Regions from separate parts of the Neobacillus sp. NPDC093182 genome, predicted to be linked through region 4. Evidence: riboswitches for the same ligand, from Rfam matches in the RefSeq annotation. Region 4 holds a riboswitch; each other region holds the start of a gene.
What was found. Region 4 has a riboswitch for cyclic di-AMP ahead of ACIQAA_RS27080 (APC family permease). Riboswitches for the same ligand answer to the same signal wherever they lie in the genome.

Region 1 (5,663 bases), on a different contig from region 4:
AACTCCTAATAATTTTGCAACTTGGTTTGTATTCATCATCATTCCCCCCGCTTGAAAAATTTGACTTTAGCAGCAAGCGTCATTGCTTATTACTCCCAGAATTTCCACCATTTCTTTTCTTTTGCCGCAGCTACATCCCGAAAACTTGTTAATAAATCCTGAAAGGCAGCTTCTCTTTGTGTAACTTCATGGCGGAATTGGTCCCGTTCTTTTCCGCGCTCTAAGCGGTCGATTTCAATCGTTTCTGAAAGGTTAAAGATTTCTGTATTTGTAATATCTACGTAATGGGCAAGTTCTTCTGCAGATTGAGATAACTGCTTCGAAAGTGTATAAATCTCTTCTGAAGTTTCGTGAGAGGCATTGGCAATACTTTTGGATAAATATAATAGTCTCTCAGTTGTCTGCTCCGCATTTTTTTCAAGATGACCAGATAGTTGTTGAAACTCAGCTTTTGTAGTTGCTGTAGACTTGGTTATCGATTCAGAAATAGTATTCACTGTATAATGAGCGCCATCTGCAATTTCCTTTTTAACCTCTTCAACTACTTCCTTACGAAGAACACTTCGTATTTCCTCTTTTACTTCATTTAAGAATGTTTGTTTATATTGGTCCATCGCATCGAAAAATTGATCGGCATTCTTAATGGCAAGATCTTCATTCGAAACGGGGGGTACTTCTTGAGGCAAGATTGCCAGGGTTGAGGCTGGAGGTTCGGATATCTCTTCTTCTTCATCTTCTACAAATTCGCTGCCATTTTGCAATGTTTGTAAAATCATTGCGGTACTCAGTTTGTTTTCATACATATACTTAATTTCTAATAGTAAATCAATTTCTACCTGTGAATATATTCTGGCTCCTTGTTTTGTACGTGGAATTTCAAGGTATTCCTCTAGTTCCTCTTCCCATTTCTTCAATGTAGCAGGTTTAACATTTATTTTTTTGGAAACTTCCTTTAATGTGAAAGTTCTCATAAGTGTTCAAATCCCTTCTATCTAATTTACGGTAAAACAGCTATTGATAGTAAATTCTCTATGAAGCCCCCCATTTTCCTGCAGGGTGACAAAAGCTATCAAAACAAGACGTATAACACGAAATACCAACAAATTCATGCAAAAAAAGCTGTGCGCAATGCACAGCTTTTGTTTACTCAACAATCCCTAGAGTTCTTAATCCGTTATAAATTCCTGAATTATTTACGGTTGTCGTTTTATGTTTAGCATATTGAAAGAGGTCAGGATGACCATTTCCCATAGCAAAACCTTCACCAACACTCATCAGCATTTCTTTATCATTTAAGCCGTCTCCAAACGCTATAGCATTTTCCTTTGACAGGCCGAGATGGTTGAGTATGTATTGAATCGCAATCCCTTTATTGACCTTGTCTCTAATTACATCATAACAATGAAGCATTCCATCAAGGTTTACTTGGGATAAGTGGATTTGGTCCTCGATCTTATATAAAACAGTATCCTTTGGTTCTAAGTTGATTAAAGTCATTCCCAGAATCTCATAATCATTGGACGGTAAATAAGGTTTGTTTTTATGTAAGTGGAACTTCACAATAAATTCTTTCACACAATCTGCTTCTAAGTCAGTGAATATATTTTCATCTTTCGTATACAAAACAATTTCATGCTGGTTTTTTTTCGCTATGTCGATGAATTGTTTAACACTTTCCTTTTTCATTGGTTCCTGGAAGAGGTCCTTACCTTGATAAATGGCAAAAGCACCATTATATCCGACAAGCGAGTTTACCTTTAACTCATCTGCAAGATCTCTGATTTCGTGTAATGGTCTCCCAGTTGCTAAAAAAACCTCTATTCCTTTCTGTTGAACCTGCCGAATTGCTTTTACTGTAGTTTGATCAATGGAATCATCGGGCTTGATGATGGTTCCATCAATATCTAAAAATAAAACTTTATACTCAAACATTGAACGGCTCCTTTTATTAAGTATGTTTTCTTAGTTTAACATTAATAACGTGTAGATTAAATATTCTGGGAATAATAGTCGTGATAAGATCGGCAAAAAAGGGGGTTTGTTTTATGTTAAGAGTTGTAATCGTCATTCTGTTGTTAATTAGCCTTCCAGGGGATGCGCTTGCACAGCAGAAGGTTCCAATATTAATTTACCATTCAATTGATGAATACAATGGCAAAGGCTCTAAGGAGTTATTTGTTACACCAGAGAATTTCGAAAAACAGATGGTTTACTTGAAAAATAACGGATATACATTATTAACATTTGAACGCTGGACTGATATAAGTAAAGTGAACAAACCTATTTTTATTACACTTGATGATGGTTATAAAAATAATCAAAATGCGTTTGAGATTCTTCAAAAACTTAGGGATGATAAATTTAAACCGACAGCAACCTTTTTTGTTATTTCTGATTTTATCGGATATTCGAACCGATTATCTCAAACTGATTTAAAAATGATGGCTGAGTCCGGATTGATTTCTGTTCAGTCCCACACAGCTACTCATCCAGATTTGACAAAATTAGAGAATCTTCAATACGAATTAAAAGGCTCGAAGGAAAAAATTGAAAAAATGACAGGAAAACCAGTTATAGCTCTTGCTTATCCTTATGGAAACTTCAATGAACGCGTTGGTTTAGAAGTGAAAAAATATTATACATTTGGTTTGACTACTACACCAGCACTCTATACTAAAAAAGGGCTAAAAAACGAACTCTTATTTTTACCAAGAATTTATATAAAGTATTCCACTAACCTTGATGAATTCGCTGAATTAATTAACAGATAGGAGCTTTTAAAGTTAAACTATGCTACAAGATATCGATGATTCATGAGCAATCAATAGAAAAGTCTTTGTTTTTATTTAAATTTGGAGTTTAAACGGTTAATTTAAGTAAATATCACTCTTTACAACGATTCTAGTTGGGGATAAAATAAGCCTCATAATCATCATGAATTTAATATTCGGCCAAAACCCAGCAACTTGGTTGGGTACGGAGGAACCAATTAATTGGGGTTAATTCTACAATGTAGAAAGGATGAGAACGATCTTTCGCCATCCTACCCGTCAGCTAACTTCGTCGGCTAAAGCGAAGGAGGTCATGGACCGCCAAGTACAGGGGCTTTTTTGTTTTTAAACATATTAAGCATCTTGATTACTATTGCTGGTCTTTTATTATGCCTATTTTAGGGAACAGGTGGAGAAAATGACATTAAAAGATTATTTAACAAAATTAAAAATTGGTTTGCCCAAAACGAATGTCCATTTGGATAAGCAAGTTTATGAAGCAGGAAGTGTCATAAATGGTACCATTGAGATAACAGGCGGCCTATTAAAAAATAAAATTAAGAGATATGATATCGATCTAGTAGGGATTGATTCACAGGCATTTGTAGAAGAAACTTTAAATAGTCATTCCGTTTTCTGTTCTCTTGAATGTAGTCCAAACCAAACTGGAAAGATTACCTTTTTACTCGATGTTCCAGATGAAATTCAACATAATCAAAATACCTTTCAGTATTCCTTAATGATCAATATTGATTTGGGAAATGCAAATAATATTACACAAAGTGTCCCTATCATGATTAATGCCGTTTCATAATGTGTGTCTATTAACCTAGTTATTTATGTAAATCGGAAAAATTTCCTATTAATTGATATAGCTTTGTAAACTACTAGAAATTATTATGAAACCAATCACCAGTATAATAAAGTTATCTTGAGACTTTATTAGGGCGGGTGCAGTAATGGAAGAAACAATGGTAAAATCTTATTTACAGAAATCACTAGAAGAGTGGAAGGATGACATTTCAGTAGTCCTTACAGAAATAGATAAAGAATATGAAGAAGTGGCACAAGAGTTAAAGGTATACTCTTATAAATACGGGATTACCAAGCAAGTCATCCAATCAACAGTGAACGAGGAAATTATTGAAAGTATACGGCAAAGGTATCATAAACCGTTTGAGGAAAGTTATAATCAATTAAAGGAATATATAAAAGACTTAGAAGAGAAGCAGCGCGTTTTTCACATGTTTGTTCAAAAAATTGATGAAGTAAATCGCAAGGAATCGTCAAAGAATACAAATTTATAAATAGTAATATAGTCTGGTCCATATGGATCAGGCTTTTTTTATCATTAATTGAGAATCGTCGGCAAGTGAAAAGAATTTTGCATATAATAATTAGCAGGATTTTATCGAGAGGTGCTGAAGTATGATTACTGCAAGGATCGGAAGCAAGTGGTATCGTCTGCCGGAAAATCTAGAGGATTATTTTAATAAGTTTCGGTCTGGGATCATCGGCATTGATCAAGAATTTGACTCACCGTATGGAAAGAAACCGATTATTTATGCAGATTGGACAGCAAGTGGAAGATTATTTCGACCCATTGAACAAAAAATCTCGGAGGTATTTGGCCCGTTTATGGCGAATACGCATACGGAATCCAACATTACCAGTCTAATGATGACCGGAATTTATAATCAATCAAGAAGGATTATTAAGGAACATATAAATGCTGATGAGAATGACGCCCTCATTCTTGACGGTTTTGGAATGACGTCGGTAATGAATAAACTACAGAGATTATTGGGTATTAGAGTACCAGAGCAATGGAAAGACAAAATAAAGCTTTCTGAGAGGGATAGACCAGTGGTTTTTCTCACTCATATGGAGCACCATTCCAACCACACTTCATGGCTGGAGACCTTAGCAGACGTTGAGATGATCAGACCGGACTCGAAAGGAAATGTAGATATTAATCATCTTGAGCAGCTTCTGTCCCAATATCGGGATAGAGCTGTCAAAATAGGTTCCTTTACAGCATGCTCGAACGTTACAGGAATACAAACACCATATCATCAGCTGGCAAAAATCATGCATAAGCATGGTGGACTTTGCTTTGTAGATTTTGCCGCCTCTGCACCGTATGTGAAGATTGATATGCACCCGAAGGATCAGATGGAAAAACTCGATGCCATTCTCTTTTCTCCACATAAATTTTTAGGCGGACCCGGTACGAGCGGCGTTTTACTTTTTGATAAAAGAATTTATACAAATAAGGTACCAGACCATCCTGGAGGAGGAACGGTTACTTGGACTAATCCTTGGGGTGGACATCAATACATTAAGGACATCGAGCTTCGAGAGGATGGAGGGACACCTGGTATTCTTCAAGCAATTCGTACGGCTTTATGTATAAAGTTAAAGGAACAAATGGGTGTAGAGAAAATTTTAGCTAGAGAAAAAGAACAGTTAAAGCTGCTTTTAACTGGATTAGAGACTGTTCCTAATCTGCATGTATTAGAGAGTCATCATCGAAATCGAATTGGGATTGTTTCATTTACTATTGAGGGTATTCATTACAATCTTATAGTCCGTTTGTTAAATGATCGATATGGATTTCAGGTTCGCGGAGGGTGCTCTTGTGCAGGGACATATGGTCATTATTTATTGGAAATTGACCAGAACAAATCTAAGCAAATTTCCAATAAAATTGATTTAGGCGACTTATCTTCTAAGCCTGGCTGGGTCAGGTTCTCGCTGCACCCTATTATGACTAATGCTGAAATTCGATTGTTTATTAAGGCGATGAAGGAGATTACGAGTAATATTGAGGATTGGAAAAAAGATTATGTTTACGACCCGGCTACAAATGATTACTTTTATACAAAACAC
Region 2 (5,663 bases), on a different contig from region 4:
ATACTTAGCTTATAGCTCATGTTATTTCTCCTCCACATTTTTATTCCGACCTAATTGATAAGAAAAGTATGTTTTGTATTAATTCTCATCCTATCACCGAAAACTACAATGTGGCAATACTTTACTTGATAGGAAAAAATTTGATGCTAATTAAAAAAATCTATCAATTGATCTCCAGACTATTTCATTTTCTTGGTTTCTTTAAGGGAATTACATTGCTTTGCCCATAATCAATCATAAATTCATTTAGCCTTTTTGAAAGACCGCCATGACCAAATCGGATAAATTTAGATTGTTCCTCTAACATCTCGTCTTTGACAAAATCCAAAAACGCCAAAATCTGAATTCTACGATAATGAACATTGACAATTCCATATTCGTATAACCATTGATCAATTGTATTATAAACACCTCTGTTAACCCGATACTGTCGATTGCACCAAGTAAAAAACTGTATATCTGGCAGATTTAGATATTTACTTGTTTCGAAGGAGTTTTCCTTTTTTGTTTCTACAAATAGCCTCACATCATTACTATTTTGTGTTGTCATTCTTATCATCCTCTCTTTTTATATCCAATAATTCACACTTGAATAGTGGGAATTAAAACTGTGCATTTCCCTCTTACACCAAGAAATCAATGCTTGTTAATTTATTGTGTTTAATCCTATCACCGAGAAGATTGTCATGGCAATACGATAGCTGATAGAAAAATGTAATCTTTACATTAAAAAATTAAATAAAAGACAGGTCCTTTTCCTTCTCAAATTCTTTAACAGACCGAAGAATATCATTCCAGAACTCGGGGTACATAAAACCATTATTCAAGTGTGTCGCAAAAATATGCTGGTTAATTTGAAGAATATGAGAAACATCTACTTCAATCAGGCTGCCTCTCTGAAGCTCATCTTTAATGCATAGGTATGGTAAAAACCCTATGCCATGTCCACTTAGAATAATAGATTTTGCTACTTCAAGATGGTCGACTAAAAATTCTATGCGAGGATTAACATTGGCCATTTCAAATAATTTATGAATCCGATTCCAGTCAAAAGCGCCGCATTCAAAAAATACCATGGGTTCACTAGCTAGCTGCTTAACAGTTAAATTCTCTTGAAATTGAAAGTCATGGCCAGGATAAACGACCAAACGGACAGAATTATTTAGAAGCTCATGCTTTTGTATTCCACGATGGGTAACATCCTTCATAAAGGCGATATCGACCTGCTTCTGAAGAAGTTTATCGAGCAATACATCGTTTGTCGCCGAATAAAATTTAAAACGTAATTGAGGATTTGCTTTCTTCAAGAAAGGAAGGGCAAAAGGAATAAAGTATTGAGAAGTAATAATATTAGCCCCAATGATAATTTCTTCAGGATTATCTTCCTTCTTCAATCGTTTCTTCCCTTGATCATAGGTACGAATAATTTGCTCTGCATATGGGATAAAAGCTTTTCCTTCCTCAGATAATGTCAAACTTCTTCCCTTACGCAAAAACAAATCAATGCCAAGATCACGTTCTAACGTTTTAATTCTCGCTGTAACGGTTGGCTGTGATAAATACAGTGCTTCAGCAGCTTTATGAATACCCTCCAGGTGGACTACATACATAAATGCTTCAAGATGATCAATATTCAATTCCCTCGACCCCTTTCCAGTTTTAATCAATAAAAAAGGCTCCTTTATGCGGAATGCGTAAAGGAGCCTTTGGATGTCCAATCGGCAAATTAACATTATTGATGAATTTTCTAAATTTTACTCCAATTAATCCAATAAGTAAAGTAAGAAAGGAACCACTTTTTAAATAAATTCCCATAAAATCCGTTTTAGATTAATTATATTTTTTGTCAAAGTCAAACTCTACATCCTCAAGTTTAACCATTTTCGTTTTCTTAATCAGTTTATAGCCAAAATATAAACTAAGGAAAAACGGAATGCCTAAGTATGCCGCTACTACACCGCCCCAATCTATCTGGTCGGCAAGAAAAGCTTGGAAATTTTGAGCTAATATAACGATAATTCCACAAGCGATGGCGAAGATTGGCCCAATTGGAAACCATTTTGCCTTATAGGGTAACATGTCTAGCGAATGCCCTTGAGCGATAAGGGCTTTTCGGAATCGATAATGACTGATGGAAATACCGAGCCAGAAGATAAATCCAGTTATACTGATCGCGTTCATTAACCAAATATAGACCATACCATCACCGAAAAATGAAGCCAAAAAGGCAAGCGCACCTATAGCACAGGTTAGAATAATACCTGCAACGGGAACTCCACGGTTGTTAAGTTGTCCAAAAATCTTCGGCGCTTGTCCCGTCTTCGCCATCGAATACAACATGCGTGTTGAAGCATATAGACTAGAATTACCAGCTGATAATAAAGCAGTTAAAATAACAGCATTCATGAGTGAAGCAGCAAAGGCAATCCCAGCCTTTTCAAAAATAAGGGTAAATGGACTTACCATCACATTATCATTTTGTAAATTCGGATTATTATAAGGAATAAGAAGCCCGATGACAGCAATCGCCAAAATATAAAAAATTAGGATTCTCCAGAAAACATTTTTAATCGCTTTTGGTACATTTTTTGCAGGATCCTTACTTTCACCTGCCGTAACCCCCACGATTTCGGTACCTTGGAAAGAAAAACCTGCTGCAATAAAAACAATAAAAACACTTAAAATACCGCCTGAAAAAGGAGCTTTATCCACTGTAAAGTTTTTAAACCCTACTGCTTCTCCTCCCATAATGCCGAAAATCATTAGCAAGCCAACAATAATAAATAGTACGATCGCTGATACCTTAATTAAGGATAGCCAATATTCCCCTTCCCCATAACCCTTAACAGATAAATAGTTTAATAGAAAAATAAGCGCCAAAAATGATGCACTCCATACCCAAGAAGGACTATCCGGAAACCAAAATTTCATGATCATGGTTGAGGCGGCTAATTCAGCAGCAATGGTCATCGCCCAGCTAAACCAGTAGGTCCATCCAATCGCAAAACCAAATGCTGGATCCACAAATTTCGTTCCATACGTGCTAAAGGAACCGCTTACGGGCATAAAAGCAGCCATTTCTCCTAAACTAGTCATGATAAAAAAGACCATTGCGCCCACTATTGCATATGCTAGCAATGCTCCCCCGGGGCCGGCTGTGCTGATGGCTGCGCCGCTGCTAAGGAACAGTCCAGTACCAATCGCTCCTCCGATTGAAATCATTGTTAAATGCCTGGATTTTAACTCGCGTTTTAATGTCTGTTCACTTTGTTGACCTACAGTTTGCTGGAATTTTTCAATTTCGCGCTCTGGTAACATTTACTTCAGCCCTTTCATTTTTTAATAGAAAACGGTTACAAACAGATGAATGCTTTTTCTTTTTAAAAAGTAATATCCCCCTCGTGGAAAATCTATTAAAGGAACAAAAAAGTGTCTACAAGTCATGGTAAATAGACTTGTAGACACTTCTTATAACGTGTCACAAGTTCCACCTTCCTTCTCATAAACGCTTACGAGGTTAGCTGTCGGATTCGGGCCTCCTGAGTAGCCCTACCTTAAAAAGGATTCACCCCTTGGATTGATTAAATCCATATGGTTCCCCCGTGCCTAAACGGTTTCAGCGATTTAGAAATTTGAAACTATTTTCATTATTATAATAGTTACTATCTTAAGAAAAGTAAAATGTTTTTTTGCAAAAATATAAAAATAACCTAAACTCCCCAAAAACACTGTAAATACTTCTAAAAATCAGAAAATTTTGTATAATATTTTATTTAACTACATCAAAATCATTATAGTAGATCACTTCACTGAGAAATTTACACCCTTTTATACTCTGGTAAGTAGCTCTTGCTTCCTCTTGATTATCGAACTCAAACATTTGAATACTCTTTTCCGAATATACGGTAATAACCCACATCAACATCCCTCACTTTAATTTTTTAAATGTTTAAACTGAACCTTCTGATTATTTCTGATAAATCAATTCAGTTTCTTATTTACCGATATTCACTATTGGCAACATAAAATAGTTTTATATCTTGTTCTTCTTTAATGCAATTATTGTGCCAACCAGATTTCCATAGAATATATACATTTACCTATTTCTATAAGTGGAATTACTGCAAAGTTTTTTTGCTCTATGCCAAATTATTTTGCATAATAATATAAAAACATCTTTCTTTTTGCCAATTTCGGGAAATATACAGGAAATCAGGGACAAATGGAGAATTATTGATTTTATATAAATCGTTAGGAGTCTTATAAAGATGGATAAAATCGCTATTATTTCAGACATTCACGGAAATATCCCTGCACTAGAATCGGTGCTTGAGGATATCGATGCTAGACACATTAAAAGAATTATTTGTTTAGGTGATTTAGTCGGTAAAGGACCACAATCAAGCATAGCAATACAAATGATCCAAAAGCATTGTGAAATGGTGGTTCGAGGCAATTGGGATGATTTCTTTCCTAAACCCCAAGAGTCTAACACAATCAAATGGCATCAAAACCAATTAACGGAAATACAAATGAATGATTTAGAAGAACTGCCGTTTTCAATAGAATTTATCATGAGCGGAAAACTAGTTAGAATGTTCCATGCTTCACCTCGGAGTGTGTATGAAAGAATCCAGCCCTGGGACTCTGTTGAACGTCGTTTAAGTATGTTCGAAAACACCGAACACACAGAAAATATAGCAGGTAAAAGAGAGCCTGATGTTGTTTGTTATGGAGATATTCATAATGCCTACCAGCAAAATATTAAAGGTAAGACATTGTGTAACGTGGGCAGTGTAGGAAATCCGCTTGATCTCACTCAAGCCTCCTATGCCATTCTTGAAGGAGAATATAACCAAAGAGAAAATGGAGTATTTTCAATACAGCTTGTTCGAGTTCCATACGATATCGAATCATCCATACAAATAGCGAAAGAGATGGAAATGCCTGAGCTTGAGGAATATATTCAAGAATTAACAACAGCAAAATATCGGGGATTAAAAAAGTGAGCAGAAAACAAGTACCTCTATCATGAGAGGTACTTGTTTTCTGTTTAACCTATTTCGTCGCTGGGGCAACAGAAACTTCCGGTGATGTTACCTTGTCATAAAAATCGACAAATTTATCACGATCGGCGCTGTCACGGTAAGCCATGGCGACACGTGGATGTTCATTTAGTACACCAGAAATCATATAAGGAATGATGTAACCCCACTCCCATTTTTGGCGCATTTCCAGCATGTGCTTTTCAATCATTTCTAATACAGGCTTCAGTTCATAGCTTGGCTTTTGGATGTAGCTTACAAGAAGTTCTGTGTTACAGTTACCTGCAGCACGGCCCATGCCATAAACAGATGAATCCAGGTATGTAACCCCGTTTTGCATTGCCGCTAATGTATTGGCGAATGCTAACTGCATGTTATTATGTGTATGAATTCCAAGATGTTTGTTAGGGATCAGCTCTTGGAATTTCTTTACTTGGTGCTCAATATCCGTTGGATCCAAGCTTCCGAAAGAATCAACGATATATACAACATCTACAGGACTTTCCCTCACCATATCAAAAGCTTTCGTAAGCTGCTTTTCAGGTACGCTCGATAAAGCCATAATATTAAGTGAAGTCTCATAACCCAAATCATGAAACATTTGTACAAGCTCTAACC
Region 3 (5,663 bases), on a different contig from region 4:
ATTAATGAATAATAGGATTCTTTGGTCGTTATTTGGTCTTTAGAACTCATCCCTTCCCAGCGGTCCTTTTTAAAAATGCTCACCCCATCTACGTGATGAACAGATCCAATAATATAATCAAATGGATAGCGGTCAAAGTACAGACGATAGTTTTCTACATATTCAGGAAAGAAATCAGCCTCAATTCCTAATAGTACTTCAATTTTCCCAGAATACTCTTGTTTTAACTTCAAGACCTCCTCTACATATTCAGGAAATTGGCTTGCTGCCATGGTTATGTGAGGAAACGGATGGTCTTCTTTACTTGAAAAATAAGGGGTATGGTCAGAAATCCCGATAATATTTAACCCCTTTTTTATACCGGCTTCGATATATTCTCGAATGCCTCCCCTTGCATGCCCACACCGATCATGATGTGTATGTAAATCAAATTTCAACATTTTTTATCACCTCTCCATATTTTCCCATACTATGGTACTTCCAATCAAACCGCAGCACAAAAAAGTGTTCCCTAATAATTAATATTATTTGTTTATTTCCATTTTACTCCACTTCTTGTCCAATCCAAAAGACAAGCTGTTTCATATATATAAGTAATATTGTGAATGAGAGGTGTTTTATGGAAAGTTGTAACTGTCGTGCAAAAGTATCGGCAACCGCCGTACCCGTCGAAACCTTAATCAATCGGTTCCCTTCTAGCGGCATAATTACGGTATCTGCACGAATATGTGATGTTGATTGTACAGCCAATAACTGTTTTATTTCCATTCTTTATGGTGACGATATTAATCAAAACAATAGCTTTGTTTTTAAATCCGCAGCACCCGGTTTGCCAACATATGAATCCGTATCCGGCGGCGGTACCGGTATGATATTAACAGCCGAAGGACAAGCCTCTGGAGTCAACTTTCATGACAATGCCGTTCTATCAAACATACATTTTCTGCATGAAACAATCATTGGTACTGCGATCTGTTCGATCACTTTAACCGCGAATGGTCTAACCTTTGAGGTTCCCGGATGTATCTTCACGAATCCTGAAAACGAAAATTGAGCAGCTCCCAAAATGGAGTCTGCTCTTTTAATTATTTTTTTAGATGGTATGGAACTGTGGTAATAATTACGTTTCGTTTATATAACAGGTATGCTTTTATTAATAAGCTGGATTGGTTGTGCAGAATATTGTGCCAGCCCTTTTTCGGTATGAACTGTGGAATGATGACAGTTACCCTGTAGTTTGCTTCACTTGCTTTGTGCTGCACCGTATCAACAAATTTAGTTAAAGGTTGAATGATACTCCGGTAATGTGAGTGAAGGGTTACGAGTCTAATATCAGGCTGCCACTTATTCCATTTTTCTTCAAATTTCTTTTCATCGTCCCTTTCAAAGGAAACATAGACTGCGAGTACTTGATCCGCACCTAAGGATTTTGCATAATTAAGTGAGTTTTCTACCACTTGCGTAATACCAGCTACAGGAACAATAATCACATTCCCCTCTATTGGCACTGCAGGTTCGTCACAATTTAATCTGAGCTGCTCTCCCACTGCTTCATAATGCTTTCTAATTCGGTAAAAGACAAACACAATCACTGGTAAGAACACTAAGACAGGCCATACCTGTGCAAACTTAGTTAAAAAGAACATAATCGTTACGACAAAGCAGATAACAGCACCCATCGTATTAATGATAAGCTTAGACATCCAGCCCTGTGGCTTTTCACGAAGCCATTTTAACATCATCCCCGTTTGGGATAAGGTAAACGGAATAAAGACCCCAACCGCATAAAGTGGAATTAAGTGCTCCGTTTGTCCTTTGAAAAAGATAATTAGCAAGATCGAAGCTAAACCTAATGTAATAATTCCATTAGAATACCCTAATCGGTCACCTCTAATCTTAAACATTCTTGGAATAAACTTATCATTTGCAAGATTGACTGCCAGCAGTGGAAAAGCTGTATATCCTGTATTTGCAGCAAGAATTAAGATTAATGCGGTTGTGCCTTGTATAAAGAAATACATAAAGTTTCGTCCAAATGTTTGCTCCGCAATTTGGGAAACGACTGTAACCTTTTCATTCGGAGTAATCCCATAGTAATAGGCTAACAATACAATTCCCGAAAATAATATCGCCAGTAATCCTCCCATTGCAGCCAAAGTTTTAGCAGCGTTATTTGGAGCTGGATCTTTAAAGTTCGGAATCGCATTCGATATCGCCTCAACTCCAGTAAGAGCTGAACTGCCTGAAGCAAATGCCCTTAAGAGCAAAAATAAAGATATCCCTGCAATAGGAGTTCCAACTGGTGTATGCAATTCTGCTGGAACCTGCCCCGTTAGAATATTAAATATTCCCACGCCAATTAAAATAAATAAAGCGAGCACGAATAAATATACAGGATATGCTAAAATAGAAGCAGACTCCGTTACACCTCTTAAGTTTAAAGTAGTGATCAAGATGACAAAAATAATCGCAATACCCACATTATGGTCATGAAATGCAGGAAAGGCTGATGTTATGGCATCTGTTCCGGCTGACACACTAACTGCCACCGTTAAAATATAGTCAACAAGGAGTGAACCTCCCGATATCAGCCCATAATTCACACCCAAATTTTCCTTTGAAACTACATAGGCTCCTCCGCCATGCGGGTAGGCAAAAATTATTTGTCGATAGGATAAAATTAAGGCAACTAATAAAACTAATACACCGATTGCAATCGGAATGGAGTACCAAAAGGCCGCAGCACTAATGGTTACGAGCACTATCAGTATTTGTTCCGGTCCGTAAGCTACCGACGATAATGCGTCTGACGAAAGAATTGCCAGCGCTTTTGTTTTATTGAGCTTTTGTTCCCCTAATTCTGTTGACTTTAAAGGTCTGCCAATTAATAATCTTTTGACCGAAGAAACCATTGTCTGCACCACCGAATTTTCTATAAAGTTATTAGTTGTTAATTCACCCTAAAAAAGCACAAAAAAATGCCTGCAAGTCAAAGTTAAATAGACCTGCAGACATTAATAAACTTGTCTCACAAGCTCCACCTTCCTTCTCATTAACGCTTACGAGGTTAGCTGTCGGATTCGGGCCTTGAGTAGCCCTACCTTTTAAAGGATTCACCCCTTGGATATACTATCCATTGAATGGGTCCCCCGCACCAATTCTGGTCTCAGCGATTTAGAAATATGAAACTGTGATTATCATACTCCTGTGTTTCTTAAATGTAAATGAAAATTTTATAAAAAAATAAAGATTGGAGAATTATATATGTCTAAAAAGAAAAAGCCGCTTTTATCAGATGAATTTTTAGATGAATTAGCTAATGAAATCAATGAGCTATACGGTCACCCTGTTGAAGAAAACGAAGATAAAAACAATCATAAACAAGACGAATAAGCCTCCAAACATATTTCAAGATAACAATGGTACACTTGTCCAATTTGTAAGAATCCCCCCCATTTTTAAGACACTCTTCGTTATTGTACATATAATAACTTATCCAATATTATGGTTGGGGGGAATTAAAATGGAAAATGTTATTCTGCTATCAAGAAACACCTCTAACAGAGGGATTTTAACGTTACATCCCAAGTTAGCAGAATCAATGGGAATTACTCAAATTACGGCTAGAAAAATCAGATTTGGAGCAAACACCTATCAATCTATTGTTGACATCTCTGATGAACTGCCACTAAATGGGGCAAGCCTATCTGAAGATATTTTGGACATGCTGAATATACCACAGCATTGCAGCCTTGAAATCAAGCAGAATGGCAACGAACTACAAATTGGACCCTTTATCGGTTTACTTGCAGGTTATTATCAAAGCTCGATTAAGAAATATCTCGATCATCTTCGTGATTATGTGTTACTTTATCGTGAAATTAAGGGTGCCATCCTAGTCTTTTCTCTTGACCATGTTGATAAAGTTAACCATCAAGTTAAAGGCTATCTTTATAATCCTCGGACAAAACAATGGGAAGAAGGAACTTACCCATATCCAGCCTCTATTTTTGTGATGACATCTTCCGTAAGCACTGCATGGATTCAACATTTCAAATCGATTATCGGCAATGTGGTTTTTAATGATTTCTTTCTTAATCGATGGAGTATTCATAAGAAATTGGCAGGTTCCATCGGGGTAAAATGTTATCTTCCCGATACAAATCTTTATGGATCACCACAAGATCTATACTACTTTTTAAAGAAATTTCCTAATTTAACGGTGAAGCCTCTAAACAGCGCCAACCGACAGACATATAGAATATTACTAAAAGATTCAAACTCTCTCGTTATAACGAATTTAGCAAATATGGAATCAAAGAATTATAGATTTAATAATCGGGACCAAGCCTATTCTATCTTTAGTAAATATTTTAAAGAGGGAGAAAACATCATCCAAGAATCCATTGATGTAACAGGATATCGAACCATCACTATAAGGTTTATTACGGTTAAAAATCACTCAGGTGAATGGCAGGTAATGGGTTCGTTTACGAGAGGAGACCAATCGGTAAAAAATGATGGCAGATTACTGCCATTGGTGAAATTTGAAAAAGAAATCGTAAAAGATTTCTTGCAGCAAAGTGATTTGCATGCTTCTTTAACCTATGAGGAACTGCACCATATTGCCATTGATTGTGTAAAAGAAATTGAAGGTATGGACGTACATTTTGCAAACGCAGCTGTTGATATTACGGTAGGAGAATTAGGTGATATTTGGCTTACAGAAATTGACCATTGCAACCCATCACACGATATTGCGTTAGTAGCAGGATATCCGGGGCTTTACTATGAGATTCTAAAAACCAATATGCTTTATGCTAAAAAGCTAACAGGTTTTTAATATATCGAAAGAGCTAACTAAACATTAGCTCTTTTTTGCTGTTTCGATAATTTCCTTTAATTCATTCGTAAAACCCTTAACAGCTTTATTTCCTAACACCGTTACTGGAACGCCTAGATAGCCGTACTTTTCCACTTCTTGTTGATAATCCGCGTTAATTGATATATCTCTAACTTCAAAAGGAATGCCTTCCTCAGTAAGTACTTTTTTGACCATCGTACACTCGATACAGTCGTTTGTTGTATAGACAATAACTCCTTTATCCATTGGTTCCTCTCCTTCCAACCGTTACTGCTGTTCATTAAAAAAAATATGTTCTGCCGTTATTTTATCACTTAAGCTGATTACCCCAAAGGAAAATAACTTTTGTCTTCTTTTGTCGGTCGGTGAACCGGGGTTAAAAATTAATAGATTCCCTTCATACCTCTTGACAGGAATATGAGAATGTCCAAAAATTATACTGTCTACTTTCTCCCCTTCAAATGCTGCAATGGCACGTTTTTCAGTTGTTTTTCCTTTCCCGTGTCCATGTGTAACGCCAAATCTAAAACCGCCCGCTTCCACAATCTTTTTTGATGGTAATAATCCGATTATTTCCTCCTCATCCACGTTCCCATAAACACCCTCAACGCTTGCATACGACAGCAGCTCATGATAGATATCAATTGTTTGCCAGTCTCCCGCATGTATGATGAGTTCGACATCCTTTAATTCTTCTAATAACCTAGGAGGCAATCCTTTTTTTCTTTTTGGAAGATGTGTATCCGAAATTACGACAATTTTCATACCTATTCCTCTCTATTTTCGAAAAACACTCTAT
Region 4 (5,663 bases):
TGTGTTAAGAATATTGTTGTTAGCTTCATTAATTATGATCCTCTTTGGATACATCATTCATCTGATAGAACCGAACAATTTCCCAACGGTTTTTGAAGGTATTTGGTGGGCAGTTGTTACAGCTGCTACTATTGGATATGGGGACTATGCTCCAGAAACATTTGCAGGAAGAATAACAGGAATTATCCTCATGTTAGTAGGGATTGCAATCGTATCGTCCTATTTTGTTAGCTTAGCTGCTACAGCTGTAACCATGCAGGCAGCCTTTATCGAAGGCAAACTCAACTTTAAGGGGAATCAACATATGATCATAATAGGATGGAATGAACGGTCTAAAGAAATGATTGCCTCAATTTATAAAAAAGATCCATTAAGAAAAGTAGTCCTTATTGATGAAACACTGGATGAAATGCCTGTAGAGTACAAAAATATTCATTTTATAAAAGGACGTGCCAATCAAGATGACATTTTAAAAAAGGCAAACATTCATGGTGCTCAATGTGTTGTGATAACAGCCGACCAACATAAGAGCGAGTCGTTTGCAGATATGAATACGATTACTATGTTATTAGCGGTAAAGGGAATGAATCCAAAAATACGTTGCATTGCAGAAATCCTTACTTCTGCTCAAGTGGAAAATGCCAGGAGAGCAGGAGCAGATGAGATAATCCAATCCAATATTCTTGCAAGCTCACTCATCCTTAACAGTTTATCATCTCCGTCAACAATGGCCTCTATGATCGATTTAATAAGTCATTCAGATAACCAAGTACTCTTAACATCAGAACCTTTTAAAATTGAGATGGTGGGGAAATCCTTTAACGATGCATATATTCATTTCTTTAATAAGAATATCATGTTGGTTGGAATAAAAAGAGGGGAGAAATCACTTATTAACCCCTCACATGATTTTGTTATTAAAAAAGATGACCTTGCAATATTAATTACCGAATAGTAATGTGTTACTTCCTGGCGAATAATCCCTTCTCTTTAAAATAAAATTAAAGCATACTTTTTTTTGTACCCATAAAATGTACAAAAAGTATGCTTTCATTTTTACTTTTTTAAATGGAAAGGTACTGTTGTTATTATCACGTTACTCCGATGAAGCAAGAAAGTACGAATCAATAAGCTAGATTGATTATGGAGAATATTGTGCCAGCCTTTCTTAGGAATAAATTGTGGGATCACAACGGTAACCTTATAATTATTTTCACTTGCTTTATGTTCCACTGTATCGACAAATTTAGTTAAAGGCGTAATAATGCTTCTGTAATGAGAATGCAATGTCACCAGTCTTACATCAGGCTGCCACTTATTCCATTTTTCTTCAAACTTATGCTCGTCGTCCCTTTCGAATGCGACATAAACGGCAATAATTTGATCTGGTTTAAGCGATTTGGCATAGTTAATTGAATTTTCTACCACATGAGTAATTCCAGCCACTGGCACAATGATCACATTTCCATCAATCGGTACAGCAGGCTCACAAGTGGTAATCCTCAACTGATCACCAAGGGTATCATAATGTTTTTTAATTCGGTGGAAAACAAAAATAATTATAGGCAGAAAAACTAAGATTGACCAGACCTGATTAAATTTAGTTAAAAAGAACATTATTGTGACGATAAGGCTAATTAATGCACCAGTTGTATTAATAATAAATTTTGGGACCCATCCCTCTGGTTTTTCACGAAGCCATTTAACCATCATACCTGTTTGAGACAATGTGAATGGAATAAACACTCCAACTGCGTAAAGTGGAATAAGATGTTCAGTTTCTGCGTGAAAGGCAAGGATTAAAAGGATTGAAGCTGCCCCAAGGATAATAATGCCATTTGAATATCCTAATCGGTCCCCTCTAATAAGAAACATCCTTGGAATAAATTTATCTTTCGCAAGATTAACCGCCAATAATGGGAATGCAGAATATCCAGTGTTGGCAGCAAGGATTAATATTAAAGCAGTAGTTCCTTGGACAAAGTAATACATAAAATTCCGTCCAAAGATTTCCTCTGCAATTTGCGAAACAACGGTCACCTCTCCTCTTGGAGCAGTTCCGTAAAAGTAGGCTAAAGTTACAATTCCTGAAAACAAGATAGCAAGCAAGATTCCCATCAAGATTAAGGTTTTTGCAGCATTGTTAGGTGCAGGATCTTTGAAGTTAGGGATTGCATTAGATATAGCTTCAACTCCTGTTAAGGCAGAACTCCCCGAAGCAAATGCCCTTAAAAGAATAAACAAACTGATCCCTGCTACTTGTGTCCCGATAGGGGTGTGTAATTCAGGTGCAACTCCTCCTGTTACAATGTTAAAAAGACCGACACCAATTAATATGAACAATGCTAAAACAAATAAGTACACTGGGTAGGCTAATATAGAAGCAGACTCCGTTACTCCTCTTAAATTCAACAATGTGAGAAGAATAACAAATACAATGGCAATTTCAACATTATAGTCATGTAATTTAGGAAAAGCAGATGTGATAGCATCCGTACCTGCAGATACACTTACAGCAACAGTTAAAATATAATCTACCAAAAGAGAGCCACCAGCAATTAAACCTGGATTTACCCCTAAATTATTTTTCGAAACAACATAGGCACCTCCTCCATGAGGATAAGCAAATATGATTTGCCGATAGGACAGTATGAGAGCTGTTAAAAGAATTAACACACCCACTGCAATAGGAATGGAGTACCAAAATGCTGCTGTTCCTATTGTTACCAACACGATTAATATTTGTTCAGGACCATACGCTACTGATGATAGTGCATCGGAAGAAAGTATAGCCAGTGCTTTGGTTTTATTGATTTTTTGTTCCCCTAATTCATGTGATTTCAAGGGTCTTCCAATTAATAATCTTTTTATTGATGAAAACATCAAAATTCACCGCCAGGTTTTGAAATGAATAAGTTATGTAATATGTTGCCCAATAAACAATTTTTTTCAAAGTTGAAATAAAAAAAGTGTCTACAAGTCATAGTTAATAGACCTGTAGACACATCATTTTACTTGCATCACAAGCTCCACCTTCCTTCTCATTAACGCTTACGAGGTTAGCTGTCGGATTCGGACCTTTGAGTAGCCCTACCTAAAAAGGATTCACCCCTAGGATTGAGAAATTATCCAGGATAATGTTTCCCCCGTACCATATGGTTTCAGCGATTTAAGAACTTTGAAACTGTGATTATATTACTCCTGTATTTACCAAAAGTAAATAAATTTTTTTGAAAAAGATTAAAAAAACATGAATACAGAAAACGTAATTTTAAACGATTTGCCCAGTTCGAAGGAGGAATTAATATGTTAAAAGAAAATAAACCTTTATTATCTGATGAATTTTTAGATGAATTAGCTAATGAAATTAACCAGCTATATGGAAAACATATAAATGAACAAAATACAGAAGCAATAAATAACGATTAAGACTTCATGGACCGCATTGTTCTTGCGGTCTTTTTATATGCAGGCGAAAATTAAAAAGACACCCATTCGGTGGATGTCTTGATTACCTTTCATTTCACCTAATATTTGCAAACTCATTAATATTATCTCGATGTCCTAGTACAACTAATTTATCCCCTTCTTGAAGAATCTGATCAGGAGATGGGGAAATGATTATATTTTCATTATTAACAATCGCAATAGCAGTCAAATTATATTTTGCTCGCAAATCTAGATCTCGTAAATTTTTTCTTGTTATTCCTGAAGGAATCATTATTTCTTCAATATTATATTCTCTTGAAAGTTCTATATAATTCAACACGTTAGGTGAGAGGAGCTGGTGTGCAACCCGTTCTCCCATATCCCTTTCTGGATGTATTACCCAATCTGCTCCAACTTTTGTTAATACTTGTCCGTGACGTTTGTTAAGAGCTTTTGCAATTACTTTTTGTACCCCAATTTCTTTTAAGAGGAGAACCGTTAGGATACTAGCTTGCATGTCATCACCAATTGCTACGATTACATAATCAAAATTTCGAATTCCAACTGATTTAAGTGATTCCTCTTCAGTAGAATCAAGTACAACAGCGTGTGTAAGCGATAATTTGCTATCTTCTATACGTTCTTCATCTAAATCAATCCCCATGACTTCTTGCCCTGCTTCGAATAACTTTGATGCAATACTTGTTCCAAATCTACCTAGTCCAATAACAGCATAACTGAGCTTTGCCATAGTTTATTAGTCACCCCAAAAGAATCTTAATTATTGATTAAACCCTAGCCAATTAATATTTTTTCTTCTGCATATCTAACCTTTGCTTCTTTTCGAGTATTTAAAAGAGCGAAAGCCATTGTTAAAGGTCCAAGCCTACCAATAAACATCATAATCGTAATCAAAAATCTCCCTATAGGCGAAAGTTCTGGCGAAAAATTTGCAGACAAACCTACTGTGCCAAAGGCGGAAATCGTTTCAAATAATATTTTGCTCATATCAGCTTTCTCGGTAAAAGTTAATAAAAAGAAAATGAGGAAAATAAAAGTCATTGCCGTCACAACAATTGATAATGATTTATTTACCAATCCCCACGAGATTCTACGTTTAAAAATATTCACATCATCCCGGTTCGTTACTACTGTCCAAAAAGCTAAAATAATAATGGCAAAGGTCGTTACTTTAATTCCACCACCGGTAGATCCTGATGATGCACCAATAAACATTAGAGCCATCATGAAGACAAGGGAAGATAAGTTCAAAGCACCAATATCAATGGTATTAAAACCGGCAGTCCTTGTTACAACTCCTTGAAAGTAGGATGCCCATAGCTTATCCCCCAACTCCAACTTTCCAATAGTCGAAGGATTATCGTATTCTGAGACCAAAATGATTAAAGGTCCTATAATGTTAAGTATTAGTGTCATAAGCAATACGACTTTAGAATGAAGGGATAATTTGCGTAAGGATTTTTTATGAAAAAGATCGAGAATTACTGTAAAACCTATACCCCCAGTGATGAAAAGAAGGGTAACCATTATATTAACTGTCGGATCACCTACCCATTTGCTTAGGTTGTCAGGTTCAAGTCCGAACCCAGCATTATTAAAGGCTGAAATAGAGTGGAATATACCATAGTAAATTGCTTTCTCCAAGGGCATTTCAAATGACCAACGAATGGCTAGAGTAGTAGCACCAATTAGTTCTACAATAAAAGTAATGAGGATAATCCTCTTTACAAGGGTCACTACTCCAGCAAGTGAAAATACATTTAATGAATCTTGCAATAATAAACGTTCCTTCAGACCAATCTTTTTACCTAAGATAATAAACATGAATATACCTGTGGTCATAAAACCCCAACCACCGATCTGAATCAAACAAAGAAGAACAATTTCACCAAATAAGGTAAAGGTTGTTCCAGTATCCACAACTGCCAAACCTGTAACACAGACAGCAGAAGTTGCTTCAAATAAAGCATCAATGAAGCTAAGTCCACGTCCTTTTTCATATGTAGATATTGGTAGCATGAAAAGAAGGGTCCCCAACAGTATTAGACTACCAAAACCTATTACAAGTATTTGGGCAGGATGCAAACTAATTAAATTCCCTTTTCGTTTAAACAATTCCACATTATTGACTCCCTTTAAATATTCAAATAAATCATGCTTTTTAAAAAATATTTATCCTAAAAAAATTTTGAAATTCTTTTTTATGTTATACC

Region 1: another riboswitch for cyclic di-AMP. It lies ahead of ACIQAA_RS28805 (sporulation protein); the one in region 4 lies ahead of ACIQAA_RS27080 (APC family permease).
Region 2: another riboswitch for cyclic di-AMP. It lies ahead of ACIQAA_RS25635 (amino acid permease); the one in region 4 lies ahead of ACIQAA_RS27080 (APC family permease).
Region 3: another riboswitch for cyclic di-AMP. It lies ahead of ACIQAA_RS31295 (APC family permease); the one in region 4 lies ahead of ACIQAA_RS27080 (APC family permease).

Annotation. Positions count from the first base shown of each region.
Region 1 covers NZ_JBIVOI010000022.1:40,590-46,252, reverse strand. The annotation lists gene ACIQAA_RS28825 (MerR family transcriptional regulator) at 1-36, opposite strand, end outside; gene ACIQAA_RS28820 (MerR family transcriptional regulator) at 90-971, opposite strand; gene ACIQAA_RS28815 (HAD family hydrolase) at 1,144-1,932, opposite strand; gene ACIQAA_RS28810 (polysaccharide deacetylase family protein) at 2,046-2,771, shown strand; cyclic di-AMP (ydaO/yuaA leader) riboswitch at 2,940-3,084, shown strand; gene ACIQAA_RS28805 (sporulation protein) at 3,190-3,585, shown strand; gene ACIQAA_RS28800 (hypothetical protein) at 3,731-4,078, shown strand; gene ACIQAA_RS28795 (aminotransferase class V-fold PLP-dependent enzyme) at 4,200-5,663, shown strand, end outside.
Region 2 covers NZ_JBIVOI010000017.1:22,363-28,025, forward strand. The annotation lists gene ACIQAA_RS25620 (LLM class flavin-dependent oxidoreductase) at 1-20, opposite strand, end outside; gene ACIQAA_RS25625 (hypothetical protein) at 185-550, opposite strand; gene ACIQAA_RS25630 (LysR family transcriptional regulator) at 735-1,637, opposite strand; gene ACIQAA_RS25635 (amino acid permease) at 1,831-3,318, opposite strand; cyclic di-AMP (ydaO/yuaA leader) riboswitch at 3,492-3,632, opposite strand; gene ACIQAA_RS25640 (metallophosphoesterase family protein) at 4,269-5,009, shown strand; gene ACIQAA_RS25645 (aldolase catalytic domain-containing protein) at 5,059-5,663, opposite strand, start outside.
Region 3 covers NZ_JBIVOI010000029.1:1,768-7,430, reverse strand. The annotation lists gene ACIQAA_RS31305 (histidinol-phosphatase) at 1-437, opposite strand, end outside; gene ACIQAA_RS31300 (hypothetical protein) at 620-1,054, shown strand; gene ACIQAA_RS31295 (APC family permease) at 1,086-2,912, opposite strand; cyclic di-AMP (ydaO/yuaA leader) riboswitch at 3,042-3,182, opposite strand; gene ACIQAA_RS31290 (bacitracin ABC transporter ATP-binding protein) at 3,265-3,393, shown strand; gene ACIQAA_RS31285 (YheC/YheD family protein) at 3,524-4,843, shown strand; gene ACIQAA_RS31280 (glutaredoxin family protein) at 4,868-5,110, opposite strand; gene ACIQAA_RS31275 (metallophosphoesterase family protein) at 5,132-5,629, opposite strand.
Region 4 covers NZ_JBIVOI010000019.1:64,258-69,920, forward strand. The annotation lists gene ACIQAA_RS27075 (potassium channel family protein) at 1-955, shown strand, start outside; gene ACIQAA_RS27080 (APC family permease) at 1,057-2,883, opposite strand; cyclic di-AMP (ydaO/yuaA leader) riboswitch at 3,034-3,177, opposite strand; gene ACIQAA_RS27085 (bacitracin ABC transporter ATP-binding protein) at 3,307-3,429, shown strand; gene ACIQAA_RS27090 (potassium channel family protein) at 3,524-4,180, opposite strand; gene ACIQAA_RS27095 (TrkH family potassium uptake protein) at 4,225-5,571, opposite strand.